DNA from 2 places in the Ramlibacter sp. PS3R-8 genome. Region 2 is predicted to be linked to the other one. Evidence: predicted binding sites of a transcription regulator. Region 2 holds the regulator's gene; the other holds the start of a gene.

Region 1 (6,856 bases), on a different contig from region 2:
CATGTCTTCGCTGGAACCCTCGTCGTGGGAGGCCACGGCGTCGCCGAAGTCACGCAGACGGGAGGCGGCACGCAGATGGGCCGCATCGGCGCGTCCTTGGCCGGCATCGACACGCAGTCCACCCCACTGCAAGTGCAGCTGGGCCGCCTGGTCCGGCAGTTCGGCTGGGTGGCACTGGCGCTCAGCGCGCTGCTGGTGCTTTGGCATGGGGTGGTGCGGCAGGACTGGCTGCAGGGGCTCCTGTCCGCGCTGGCCTTCGCCATGGCCATGCTGCCGGAGGAAATCCCGATGGTCCTGACCATTTTCATCGGGCTGGCCGCATGGCGCATGGCGCGCCTGCAGGTGCTGGCGCGCCGGCCGGCGGTGATCGAGGCGCTCGGCGCCATCACGTTCCTGTGCGTGGACAAGACCGGCACGCTCACCGAAAACCGGCAGCAGCTGCGCCGGCTGGTCACCAGCGACGCCGATGTGGATTTCGCCACGGATTCCTTCCTGCCCGGTTCCGTGCAAGCGCTGCTCGAATATGGCGTGCTGGCCTCGCGCCGTGGCAGCGTCGACCCGCTGGACGTGGCGCTGCTGGCCAGCGGCGACGCTGCGCTCCCTGCGGACCGGCTTCACCAGGGCTGGAGCTTGCGCCAGGAATATGCACTCACGCCCGAGCTTCCGGCCATGGCGCAGGTCTGGCGGCGTCCGGACGGCCAACAGGAAATTGCGGCGAAAGGGGCGGCCGAGGCGATCGCCGGCCTGTGCCACCTCGATGCGCGCGCCCGCGCGGCGCTGCTGGTGCAGGTCGAAGCGCTGGCGGGCCAGGGCCTGCGCGTGCTGGCGGTGGCGCGCTCCCCTGCCGGCGAGGGGCCGCTGCCATCCAGCCAGGCCGGCTACGACTTCACGCTGGTGGGCCTCGTGGGTTTCGAGGATCCCCTGCGCGCCGATGTCCCGCAGGCGCTGCAGGTCGCGCGCGCGGCGGGCATCGCGGTCGTGATGATCACGGGGGACCATGCGGCCACCGCGCTGGCCATCGCCCGCCAGGCGGGCATCGACACCCAAGCCGGCGCCCTGACCGGAGGGCAGCTGGCCCGCATGGACACGCAGGCGCTGCGTGAAGCGGTACGGCAGACGCGGGTGTTCGCGCGGGTGCTGCCGCAGCAGAAGCTCGCGCTGGTGCAGGCCCTGCAGGCCAACGGGGAAACAGTGGCCATGACAGGCGATGGCGTGAACGACGCGCCGGCGCTGAAGGCGGCGCACGTCGGCATTGCCATGGGCAGGCGCGGCACCGACGTCGCGCGCGAGGCGGCCGGCCTTGTGCTGCTGGACGAGAACGTGACGCGCATCGTCGAAGGCGTGCGCACGGGCCGCCGCACCTTCGACAACCTGCGCCACGCCATGACCTACATCGTGGCCATCCACGTGCCCATTGCCGGGCTGGCGCTGCTGCCGCTGCTCTTTGGCCTGCCACCTGTGTTGTTGCCGGCGCACGTGGTGTTGACCGAGATGGTGGTGGATCCCATGTGTTCTTTTGCCTTCGAAGGCGTGGCGGAGCGCGGCGACATCATGCGGCGACCGCCCCGGCCGCCGCGCGAGGACCTGCTGGGCCGCGCCACGCTGTACCAGGGCCTGGCCGAGGGCGTCCTGTTGCTGGCCGCCATCCTGGTGGTCTACGTTGCGGGCTTGCGGACACTCGATGCGGCGCAGGCCCGCACGCTGGCTGTCGTGGGGCTGACCGCCGGGAACCTGCTGCTCGTGTGGGTGAATACCGGTCCCCACCACCGGCGACAGCCCGCCCGGAAGGCGCTGTGGCTGGTCAGCGCGGGCGCGGCGCTCGCGCTGGTTGCGGCCATCGCCTGGCCGCCGCTGCGCGGGCTGTTGCAGTTCGGCGTGCCACCGGTCGCCGGTTTGCTGGCCGCCCTGGCGGGCGCCGGCGCCGCAGTCCTGGCTGCGGCGGCGCTGTCGGGACGACGCGCGACGTCACAGCGGCGGTGATGGGGTGCCGGACGGCTTGCCGCTGCGGGCTGCGTTTGATGCAGCGCAAGGCGCAGCGTGACAGCAGGTGTACCTTGTGGCACCTGTTCCGTCCTGCAGGAGATTCCCATGCGTCCTTTCCACCAGACCGTCGGATCGCTCGACCAGTGGCTGCCACAGCCCGACCCTGACGCATGAACACGCAAGTCGCGTCCCATGAGCCTCATTCCCAAGCGCTCGACCTGCCACTGAAGACCGCCCTGGCGCGCACGGCGCACGGGATCTCGCCCGCCTCCGTGGCGATGGCCCACGCAGACTGGCTCACCCACCTGCTGGTCTCACCCTCCAGGCAATCGGAGCTCGCGTCGAGCGCGCTGCAGAAGTCCTTGCTGTGGCTGCGCTTTGCCAGCCAGGCCTGGGCCGGCCCATGCGCGCCGTGCGCGGAACCGATGCCCGGCGACAAGCGCTTTGCCAGAAGCGATTGGCAGTTGCCCTTCTTTGCCACGCTCGCCCAGGGCTTCCTGCTCACGGAGCAGTGGTGGGACGAAGCCACCCGCGGCGTGCGCGGCGTGTCCCGGCATCACGAGGAAGTGGCGTCCTTCACCGTCCGGCAGTGGCTGGACATGCTCTCGCCGTCCAACTTCGCGGCATTGAATCCGGAGGTGATCCGCGGGACACTCGCCAGCGGGGGCGCCAACCTCGCCACGGGCCTTGCCAACTTCTGGCGTGACGCGATCGCCGTTGCGGCAGGCGGGCCGCCGCGCGGGGTCGAAGCCTTCCGGCCCGGCGAAGGTGTCGCGCTCACCCCCGGCAAGGTCGTGCATCGCAACCACCTCATGGAATTGATCCAGTACGAGCCGGCCACGGAACGGGCGCAGAAGGAGCCGCTGCTGATCGTGCCGTCGTGGATCATGAAGTACTACATCCTCGACCTCACGCCCGACGATTCGCTGGTGCGCTACCTCGTGTCGCAGGGGCATACCGTGTTCATGATCTCGTGGCGCAACCCCGGCGCCGACGATCGGAACCTGGGTCTCGACGACTACGTGGAGACGGGCGTGTTGCAGGCCCTCGCTGAAGTGCGCAGGATCAGGCCGGGAACGCAGGTGCACGCCGCCGGTTACTGCCTGGGCGGCACGCTGCTCGCCGTGGCCGCCGCGCTGCTGGGAAAACGGCGCGACCCGGTGCTCAGGACGGTCACGCTGCTGGCGGCCCAGGTGGACTTCGAGGAGCCCGGCGAACTGGGCCTGTTCATGGACGAAAGCCAGGTCGCATTGCTGGAAGACCTCATGGCGGAGCGCGGCTACCTGGACGGACGCGAGATGGCGGGCGCGTTCCAGCTGATCAACTCGAAGGACCTCGTCTGGTCCAAGCTGGTCCACGAGTACCTGATGGGAGCCCGGACCCCGATGACGCCCATGCGCGCCTGGAACGCGGACGCGACGCGCTTGCCGGCAAGGATGCACAGCGAATACCTGCGTCGCCTGTATCTCGAGAACCACCTGGCCGAGAATACGTACGCGGTGCATGGCGAGACGGTGAGCTTGCGCGACATCCGCGTTCCGCTGTTCGTGGTGGCCACCGAGAGGGATCATGTCTCGCCCTGGCGCTCGGTGTACAAGGTGCTGCCCCTGGTGAGCGCGCCGTCGGACTTCGTGCTGGTCTCCGGCGGCCACAACGTGGGCATCGTCAGTCCGGCCGACGGTCCCCTGGCTTTTGCAGAAGCGGCCTATCGGCATGCGTCGCACGCACGGCACGAGGCGCCGCTGGATGCGCAGGATTGGCTGGGCAGCGCGCCAGCCGCTGCGCGGGGCTCCTGGTGGACGTGCTGGAGTCAGTGGCTGGGTCGACACTCGTCCGGAACGGTTCCGGCAAAGCCGGTCACGAAAGTCCGCTTGTCCGGCAAGGTGGTGCCGGCGCCGGGCGCCTATGTGCTCGTCCCGTAGTTGAATGTCAGTGCCGGTGCTGGTGGTGCGCATCCGGCGCGTGCGGATGCGCATGCTGGGTCGGCTCGTGGACATGGGCGTGGCTGTGGACGCCCGCCGGCATCGGATCATGCGCGTGGCCGTGATGCCCGTCCGCGTGATCGTGGGCGTGCTCGTGCTCCATCCGCGCATGTTCGTGTTCGTGCCCGTGGCGCTCCAACAGGTGCAGGCACACGCCCAGTGCCATCAGTCCCCCTGCCGCCGCCATGAGCCAGCCCCCCGAGCGGTCGCCCAAGGCCAGGGCGCCCAAGGCTCCGATGAAGGGGGCGCAGGCGAAGACCGATCCCGTGCGGGCCGCGCCGAAGCTGCGCTGCGCCAGCAGGTAAAAGCGCAGGGACAGCCCGTAGCCTGTCGCCCCGATCGCGAGCAGGCCCAGGGCCGCAGGAACGCCGGGGAGCGGCTCCCCGAACGCCAGGGCCAGCGCGAACGTGGCGAAGGCGCCCAAGGCGCACTTCGCCATCACCACCTGGCCGGGGTCGCGCTCGGCGAGCGCGCGCGAAGCCGTGTTGTCCGCGCCCCAGGCGGCCGTGGCCACGAGCACGGCGAGCAGTCCCGCCAGCTGGGCGGAGCCGGAGGCCGCTTGATCGAGTGCCAGCAAGGCGCCTCCGCCAAGCAGCAAGAGCATGGCCGCCCACACGCGTCGATCCATCGTCTCGCGGTACAGCCAGCGCGCGAGCACGGCGGTGAACAGGGCTTCGAGCGTGAGCATGAGAGAGGCCCCCGCACCGCTGGCCCGCTGCAAGCCCCACGCCAAGGCGACGGGGCCGATCACCGCGCCGAAGAAGGCGACGAGGAGCAGCCGCGGCACGTCGGATCGGGCGAGCGCGGCCTCGCGCCCGGCGCCCTTGCGCAGCAGCGCGCCAACGCTGGTCGCCCCCGCATAGAGCAGGCAAGCCGTGGTGAAGGGGCCCACGCCCTTGCCGAGGAACTGGAGCAAGGGCGTGGAAAGGCCGAAGAGCGTGGCGGCGACCAGCGCGAGCAGGCCGCCGGCGGAGGCAGGGGTCATCGTCGCAGCACGCGGGCCAGGCGATGCTGGCCGTGGGCAGCCATTGCAACGCCAAGGCCGCCCGCCTGCGGTGCGGCAAGGGCGGTCAAGGCCTGGAGCCGATCGGGTTGCGGTGGCTGCCTCAGTTCAGGTCCTTGTCCTTCCACGCCTTCAGGCCCGACACGGCGGCGCCCGCCTGCAGGCCTGACTTGGTCAGCGCGTACATCCTGCCGCCGGTGAAGTTGCCGGCCCCTGCCTTGACGTTGGCCGAGCTGCCGCCCGTACCGGCGCCCGCGGCGGCGCCGGCCGACGCGTCCCAGCCCTTGTCGACGAAATCGGTCAGTGCCTTCGGGGTTTCGAACACGAAGAGATAACGCGTGCCGGAAGCACCGAGCTGCACGCCGGCGCTCGCCTGCGCAATGCTCATGTACGTGTCCTGCGAAGTCTTGTTGTCGTGCGCGATGCCCTTGCCGCCGGCCCCGCCCAGGCCGAAGCTCAGGCCGAAGGTCGTGAACACCGCGTAGCCGGGTGCCTTGGCGACCATGTCCTGGAGCTTGGGGTCGGACTTGTAGAAGTCCTGGAGAGCCTCCATGGCCTTGGCCTTGACCTCGGTCTGCCTGGAAGATTTCTGGTCCTGCGCGCGGACCGAGGCGCCGACGAGCACGGCCGTCGCACCGATGAGTAATTGACGTCGTTGCATGCGACCTCCATGAGACGATGACGAAGGGACACGGGCACACGCGGGTGGCAGCACCACAGCCGCACGCGCATTGTGAGACGCCCGCGCGGGGATCTGAATGGGACCTAGGTCTTATGGTCTTGACCGCCGGCGCGCGACTCAGTCCCCGGGTCGGTGGAGCAGCTTCGCCGCGGCGAAGACATCCTCGGTGTTGATCATGCGCGTCGAGCAGGCCAGCAGTTCATTGCCCACTTCCACCGCCTCGCCAAGCAACTGCTGCCAGCATCGGGCGGCGTCCTCCAGGTCGGCGCGCAGCAGCTCGGTCTGTACTGCAAGGGCGTCTTCCGGGCGCGGCGACGCGCCCAGCTGGCCGTTGGCGGCGGCATGCCGCTGGACAACCTGCTGGGTCGCCTGCGCCTGGATCCTGCGCATGGCTTCGAAGCCGCGGACCAGGGTGGCCGTTCCTTCGGTGCCCACGGCAAACTGCTGTTGCGCCAATTGCGTGCCCCAGTTCCATGCCGCCGGGGTGGCGGCTGCCGGGGTGGTGGACGGGGTCGCGGGCTTGCTCTTCAGCGTCATGATTGCTCCTTCATGATGCGATCGCATCGGATCCATTGTGCGACTTGCACGCCCAATGGGCCAGCGTGTGCGCGTGGCATATTCGAAGTCTGGCGGTGGACGACAATGCCGCAGGGGTGAACGGATGATCGACAAGATTGCGAAATCGGTGGCGGAAGCGATTGGCGAAGTGAAGGATGGCGCAACCATCCTGGTGGGCGGTTTCGGCACGGCCGGCATTCCCGACGCCCTGATCGACGGGCTGATCGAGCGCGGCGGCAAGGATTTCACCATCGTCAACAACAACGCCGGCAACGGCACCACCGGCCTGGCGCGGCTGTTGCAGCTCGGCCGTGTGCGCAAGATCATCTGCAGCTTCCCGCGGCAGGCCGACTCGTTCGTCTTCGACGAGCTGTACCGTAGCGGCAAGCTCGAGCTGGAGCTCGTACCGCAAGGCAACATCGCCGAGCGCTGCAGGGCGGCTGGCGCCGGCATCGGCGCCTTCTACACGGCCACCGGCGTGGGCACCCCGCTGGCCAAGGGCAAGGAAGTGCGCAACATCGGCGGCCGCGATTACGTGCTCGAGTACCCGATCCACGGCGACATCGCCCTGATCAAGGCACACCGCGGCGATCGCTGGGGCAACCTCACGTACCGGCTGGCCGCGCGCAACTTCGGGCCGGTGTTCGC
Region 2 (6,856 bases):
GCCGCATGCCTACCTGTCGCCCTCGGTCTACCCCGACCTGCAGCGCGTGCCCACCTGGAACTACCTCACCGTGCATTGCCGGGTGCGTGCGCGCCTGGTCGAAGATGCGCTGGCGAAGGACCGGCTGCTCAAGAAGCTGATCGGCGACCACGAGCCCGCCTACGCGGAGCAGTGGCGCAGCCTGGGCGAGGACTTCGCGCACAAGATGCTGGCCGGCATCGTCGGCTTCGAGCTGGAAGTGACCGAGTGGGCCTGCAAGGTGAAACTGAACCAGCATCGCCGTGAGGCGCACGCGCGGATGCGCGAGCAGTACGCTGCGGGCAGCGCCGACGAAAAAGCGCTGGTCACCTGGATGGAGCGCCTGGGCATGGGGGGCAACTGATGCGAGCGATCTTTTCGATCCTGGGGCTGTTGCTGGTGGTGGCGGTCATCGGCTTCCTGGCCAAGAGCCAGCTGAAAGCCGGTGTAGCGCCCGCGGTGCCGGGCGCCGAAGCGGGGTCCACCGTTCCGGCGGCCACGCCGCAGCAGCAGGTCAAGCAGTTCGAGCAGGCAGTGCAGGGCGCCGTGCAGCAGGCGCGGCCCATGCCGGACAACGACAAGTGAGCACCGCGCGCTCGCGCGACGCGCGCTTCATGCGCGAAGCGCTGGCGCAGGCGCGCCTCGCCGCCGAGGCCGGCGAGGTGCCGGTCGGGGCCGTCGTGGTGCACGGAAACGAGATCGTCGGGCGGGGCCACAACGCACCGGTCACGCAGCACGACCCCACCGCGCACGCCGAAATCCGTGCCTTGCGGCAAGCGGCGCAAGCCCTGGGCAACTACCGCCTGGATGGCTGCGAGCTGTTCGTGACGCTGGAGCCCTGCACGATGTGCACCGGTGCGATGCTGCACGCGCGGCTGGCGCGCGTCGTCTACGCCGCTGCCGACCCGAAGACGGGCGCCGCCGGCTCCGTGGTCGACCTGTTCGTGCAGCGCCGCCTGAACCACCAGACCGCCGTCGAAGGCGGCGTGCTGGCGGCGGAGTGCGGTGCATTGCTCACCGAGTTTTTCCGCGCCCGCCGCGTGGAGGCCCGCGGCGCCGCCCAGCCCTTGCGCGATGACGCCTTGCGCACGCCGGACAATCGCTTCAGCGACTTGCCGGACTACCCCTGGGATCCGCATTACGTCGCCGACCTGCCGTCGCTGGCCGGCCTGCGCATGCACTACCTGGACGAAGGCCCTCCGGATGCCTCCCGCACCTGGCTCTGCCTGCACGGCAACCCGGCGTGGAGCTACCTGTACCGCCGCATGATCCCGGTGTTCCTGGCAGCCGGCGACCGCGTGGTGGCGCCGGACATGCCGGGGTTCGGCAAGAGCGACAAGCCCAAGCGCGACGCCACCCACGCCTTCGAATGGCATCGCCAGGTTCTGCTGGAACTGGTGGAGCGGCTCGACCTGCGGCACGTCGTGCTGGTGGTCCAGGACTGGGGCGGCCTGCTCGGGCTGACACTGCCGATGGAGGCGCCGGAGCGCTACGACGGCCTGCTCGTGATGAATACGACGCTGGGGACCGGCGATGCGCCGCTCAGCCCGGGATTCATCGCCTGGCGCGACATGTGCGCCAGGAACCCGGGGTTCGACATCGGGCGGCTGTTCGCGCGCGGCAACCCGCACCTGCGGCTGGAGGAGTGCGCCGCCTACGACGCGCCGTTCCCGGACCTGGGCCATCGCGCTGCCCTGCGTGCCTTTCCGGCAATGGTGCCCGCGCGTCCCGAGGCCGGTGGCGCCGCCGTGTCGCGCGCGGCGCGCGACTTCCTGCGGGAGCGCTGGTCGGGTCGCACGATGATGGCGGTGGGTGCGCAAGACCCGGTGCTCGGCGTGCCCGTGATGCAGGCGCTGCGCGAGCAGATCCGGGGTTGCCCGGAACCGACCGTGTTGCCCCAGGCCGGCCATTTCGTCCAGGAGCATGGCGAGGAGATCGCGCGCGCGGCGGTGGGATACTTCCGCCCGTGACCAAGCGCATCTACATCTTCTCTCCCTCCAGTGCTGTGCGAAACAAGGCCGCTGTCCGGCGCGGCGTCGCTCGCCTGAAGGCCCTGGGCCACGAGGTGGAGCTCGATCCGGCCGTGTTCGCGACCCACATGCGCTTTGCCGGCGACGACGCGACGCGCCTGGCCGCCATCGGCCGCGCGGCCGACAGCGGCGCCGACGTCGCGATCATCACGCGCGGCGGCTACGGGCTGACGCGGCTGCTGCCGCAGCTGCCTTACAAGCAGATCGCCCGGGCGATCGACGGCGGCACGCAGTTCGTGGGCCTCAGCGACTTCACGGCCTTCCAGAGCGCGGTGCTCGCCGAAACGGGGCGGACGACGTGGGCGGGCCCGGCCATCGGGGAGGACTTCGGCGTGGAGCCCGAACCCGACGACATCATGCAGGCGTGCTTCGACGATCTCGTCACGCTGCAGGGCGAGGGCACCGGATGGCAGCTGCCGGCCGCCGAACGCATGGCCAAGCCGCTCCAGGAAAAGGGCGTGCTCTGGGGCGGCAACCTCGCCATCGTCGCCGCGTTGGCGGGCACGCCGTGGCTACCCAAGGTGAAGGGCGGAATCCTGTTCCTCGAGGACGTGCACGAGCACCCCTACCGCATCGAACGCATGCTGACGCAGCTGCTGTATGCCGGCGTGCTGCAGCGGCAGAAGGCGATCCTGCTCGGGCATTTCACCAACTGGGTGCCGGTGCCGCACGACAAGGGCTTCAGGCTGAAGACGGTGGTGGATTGGCTGCGCACGCAGGTGAAGGCGACGGTCCTCACCGGCCTGCCGTTCGGCCATGTACCGACCAAGGTGTGCCTGCCTGTCGGGGCCAAGGTCACCCTGGCGGTTGAAGGCCGCGACGCTTTCGTGATCTGGGGACACCGCCACTAGGGCGGATGGCTCAGCCGGTCAGCGGACTCGGACGCGAGCTCAGGCTGCCAGGCAGCAGCCCGTGGAACATCTCGGTGATGTGCAGCACCTTGCTGCGTGCGGAGGCTTCGCCCTGCGTGGCCGCCAGGGCCGCCATGACGTCCCCGCGCAGGTACCACAGCGCCTGCACGTCGTTGGCATAACGGACCCGCCGCGTCACATTGGCGAAACGCCGGCCACCCTCTTCACCCAGCAGCGACAGCATCGCCTCGCGGATGTCCTCCGTGCCTTCGTCCAGCACGGAGTCGCTCGGGGCGACAGGGTTGCCGAGCAGCCCGTAGATGCTGCTTCGAAGATTTCCTTTGAACCAACGCATATTTGAGATGACGCCTGCCTGCGAGGGCAAGCCTATCAGTGGTACGACGGCCCCCAACGTATTCGCAATACGGGGGATTGACAAGTATCCAAAGGTGACGCAATTCACGAAAAGTGTGAGCGGATGAGTCATGAGACACGTGTGCTAGGACGATTCCTAGCGCCTCTGGTCATCCTTCCGGTCGCGTTTGGGACCCGTCCGAGCCTTCGATTCAGCCACCGCCGATGGCCGGGCGAGGCGGCAAGAACGACAGTACGGCATGGCCCCACGCAACGCCCCCGTCACCGTCTTCCTCGCGGACGACTCGGCCGCCATCCGCCAGCGGGTCAATGGCCTGCTGCGGGACGCCGCCTTCACCATCGTCGGCGAGGCCGGCTCGCCGCAGGGATGCATCAGCGGAATCCTGGAAGTCCATCCGGACGTGGTGGTGCTCGACCACCAGCTCGAAGGCGGCACCGGGCTGCAGGTGATGCAAGCCGTCCGCCAGGCCGACCCGCTTGTTGCCTTTGTCGTTTTCAGCAACAACTGCGGCCCCGCTTACCGCAAGCGTTACCTGGGGCAGGGCGCCGCCCGCTTCCTGGACAAGAGTAGCGAATTCGACCAGCTCGCGGTCGCCGTCGCCGCCGCGGGCGCCCACGCCGTCCACTGAGCACGACAGACACAAAGAGATGAGGGAACCTCCATGCAATCCGCCGCGCTTCACGCCAGCCCCCTGCACTTCATGCCGCCCGCCAACCTCGCCCGCACCGCCACGCCAGCACCGCTGAAGACGCAGTGCTCCACTTGCCACCTGAAGGACCTGTGCCTGCCATGCGGCCTCACCGTCAGCGATGTCGAACGGCTCGACGGCCTCAGGTTCGCGCGGCGGCGGGTGAAGGAAGGAGACGCGCTCTACCGCGAAGGCGAAAAGTTCCAGTTCATCTACGCGGTGCGCAGCGGCACCTTCAAGTCGCACATGGCGCTCAAGGACGGCCGCGAGCAGGTGACCGCATTCCAGATGGCCGGCGAACTGCTCGGACTGGACGGCCTGGCGTCCGGCAAGCATGCCAGCAGCGCCGTGGCGCTGGAAGATGCGGAGATCTGCGCGATCCCGTACGCCAACCTCAGCGAGCTGGCTTCCGCCAGCCCCGACCTCCAGCACGTCCTCTCCCGCCTGATGAGCCGCGAGATCGTGCGCGAACACAGCCTGATGATGCTGCTGGGCAGCATGAACGCCGAAGAGCGGCTGGCCGCCTTCCTGCTGAACCTGTCGCAGCGCATGAAGGCGCGAGGCTACTCGCCCACCGAGTTTCACCTGCGCATGTCGCGGGCCGAGATCGGCAGCTACCTGGGCATGAAGCTCGAGACCGTCAGCCGCACCTTCTCCGCTTTCCAGCACCAACGGCTGCTCGAAGTGGACAAGAGACACGTGCGCATCAGCGACCTGGACGGCCTGACCCGCGTCTTCGAGACGCGCGTGCAGTAAGCGGCCTGCACCGGCTCGCCTGGCCGTATAGTTCGGCAGGAGGGCTTCCATGTTCACGGATCGCATCGAAGCGGCGGGCCGGCTGGCCGCGGCCCTGTCGCAGTACCGGGGACACAACGCGCTGGTGCTCGCCATTCCGCGTGGCGCCGTACCCATGGCCGCACGGATAGCGCGCGAGCTCCAGGGGGAACTGGAGATCGTGCTCGTGCGCAAGCTGCATGCGCCTGGCGCACCCGAATTCGCCATCGGCGCCGTGGATGAGTCCGGCTGGGTCTACCTGAGTTCGCAAGCCTCTTCCGTGGGCGCCACGCCCGATTACGTCGAGGAGCAGAAAGCGCTGCAAATGCAGGAACTGGCCCGGCGCCGGGAACTCTATACCCCGGGGCGGCTGCGCAAGGATGCCCAGGGCCGGACCGTGATCGTCGTCGACGACGGCCTGGCCACCGGCGCCACCATGATCGCGGCGCTGCATGCCGTCCGCCAGCGCCAACCGGCCCGGCTGGTTTGCGCGGTGCCGGTGGGTGCACCGGAAAGCGTCAGGCTGGTGCAGGAACATGCGGACGAAGTCGTCTGCCTGGACACCCCCCGGCGATTCATCGCGGTGAGCCAGTTCTACGGGTCGTTTCCTCAACTGGACGACGACGAAGTCATTGCATTGCTGCGGTCGGCGGACAGCCCGGCCGCAGGGGAGGGCCAGAGAGCATGAAGTATTGGAAGCGTTGCGCGGCGGCGGGCCTGCTGGCGATGTCATTCGTCGGCGTGGCGCAAGCCGCGGCGCCGCTTGGCCCCGCAGCGCTGCGCGCGCGGCATGCCGGCATGGCGCAGCAGCTCGCCCAGAATGCTTTTGGCGGGCCGGTGGTGCTGCAGTCCCAGGAGGCTTCGCGGCGCATCGAGGGAGACGTGTACGCCGTGCTCGACCATCCCTTCGAGTCGGTGCGGGGGGCGCTGTCCGATCCCGGCCGCTGGTGCGAGATCCTCATGCTGCACCTGAACACCAAGCATTGCCGGCGCGCCGACGGTGTGGATGGCCCGCGTGTCGAGGTTCGCGTCGGCAAGAAGGAGCCGCAGGCGGTGTCGTCCGCGACGTTGCTGGCGTTTGGCTGGAAGGCCCCCGTGACCCGGGCCGACTACCTGTCGGTGCAGATGGATGCGGTGGACGGTCCGTACGACACCCGCGACTACCAGCTGATGGCGGAAGCCGTGCCGCTGGAAGGCGGCCGCACCTTCCTGCACATGGGCTACGCGCTGAGCCACGGGGCCGCCAGCGAGATCGCGATGAAGGTGTACCTCGGCACGAAGGGGCAGGACAAGGTGGGCTTCACCCGCACGAAGGCTGGAGACGACGGGTTCGTCGGCGGCATGCGCGGCGTGGTGGAGCGCAACACCATGCGCTACTACCTGGCCATCGACGCCTACCTGGATTCCCTGTCGCTGCCGGGCGAGCAGCAGGTCGAAAAGCGCCTGCAGGCGTGGTTCGATGCCACGGAAAAGTATCCGCGGCAGTTGCGCGAGGTGGGGCGCGAGGACTACCTGCGGATGAAGCGCGCCGAACTGCTGCGCCTGACGGCCGCCCGCTGACGCTAGGCAGGCACGGGCTTTCGCACCACCTGGATGCTGCGCGCGCGCAGCTGTCCGCAACCCCCTTCGACGTCCTGGGCTGCAGACTGTCGCAGCTTGGTGAGCACGCCGCGCCGATGCAGCGTGCGGGCAATTTCCGCCGCGCGCTCCGATGATGGACGGCGAAAATCGATGCCGTCCACCTTGTTGAACGGGATCATGTTCAGCACGCCGTACTTGCCGGCCAGCAGGCGGACGATGCCATCGAGTTCGTCGTCGCCGTCGTTCACGCCTTCCAGCAAGGTCCACTGGTACTGGATGGGGTAGCCGGTGGCGCGCGCGTAGTTTTCTCCGGCCTCCACGAGTTCCTCCGGAGTCATGCGCGGCGCGCGTGGCAGCAATTGCTGGCGCAGGGCCGGCTTCGTCGTATGGAGGGACAGGGCCAGGGCCGGTTTCACGCGTGACAGCGGCAGCCGCTCGAAAACGCGCGGGTCGCCCACGGTCGAGAACACGAGGTCCTTGTGGCCGATGTTCCCCGCCGTGCCCAGGAACTCGATCGCTTCGATCACGGCGTCCAGGT

The links. The regulator FNR, encoded in region 2, switches genes on or off when oxygen is low (the NO sensors DNR and NnrR bind a similar motif). The targets are predictions, from matches to a motif close to TTGATNNNNATCAA.
Region 1: a site for FNR is predicted at 2,016-2,029, ahead of WG902_RS09125 (PHA/PHB synthase family protein). Genes of this name have one in related genera too.

Annotation. Positions count from the first base shown of each region.
Region 1 is NZ_JBBHGT010000002.1:243,949-250,804, reverse strand. It holds gene WG902_RS09130 (cation-translocating P-type ATPase) at 1-1,980, shown strand, start outside; gene WG902_RS09125 (PHA/PHB synthase family protein) at 2,154-3,905, shown strand; gene WG902_RS09120 (DMT family transporter) at 3,913-4,950, opposite strand; gene WG902_RS09115 (YSC84-related protein) at 5,072-5,629, opposite strand; gene WG902_RS09110 (phasin family protein) at 5,768-6,187, opposite strand; gene WG902_RS09105 (3-oxoacid CoA-transferase subunit A) at 6,312-6,856, shown strand, end outside.
Region 2 is NZ_JBBHGT010000001.1:587,875-594,730, forward strand. It holds gene WG902_RS02750 (FMN-binding negative transcriptional regulator) at 1-382, shown strand, start outside; gene WG902_RS02755 (hypothetical protein) at 382-603, shown strand; gene tadA (tRNA adenosine(34) deaminase TadA) at 600-1,988, shown strand; gene WG902_RS02765 (LD-carboxypeptidase) at 1,985-2,899, shown strand; gene WG902_RS02770 (hypothetical protein) at 2,910-3,254, opposite strand; gene WG902_RS02775 (response regulator) at 3,514-3,903, shown strand; gene fnr (fumarate/nitrate reduction transcriptional regulator Fnr) at 3,937-4,719, shown strand; gene WG902_RS02785 (phosphoribosyltransferase) at 4,769-5,425, shown strand; gene WG902_RS02790 (hypothetical protein) at 5,422-6,297, shown strand; gene WG902_RS02795 (RNA methyltransferase) at 6,300-6,856, opposite strand, start outside.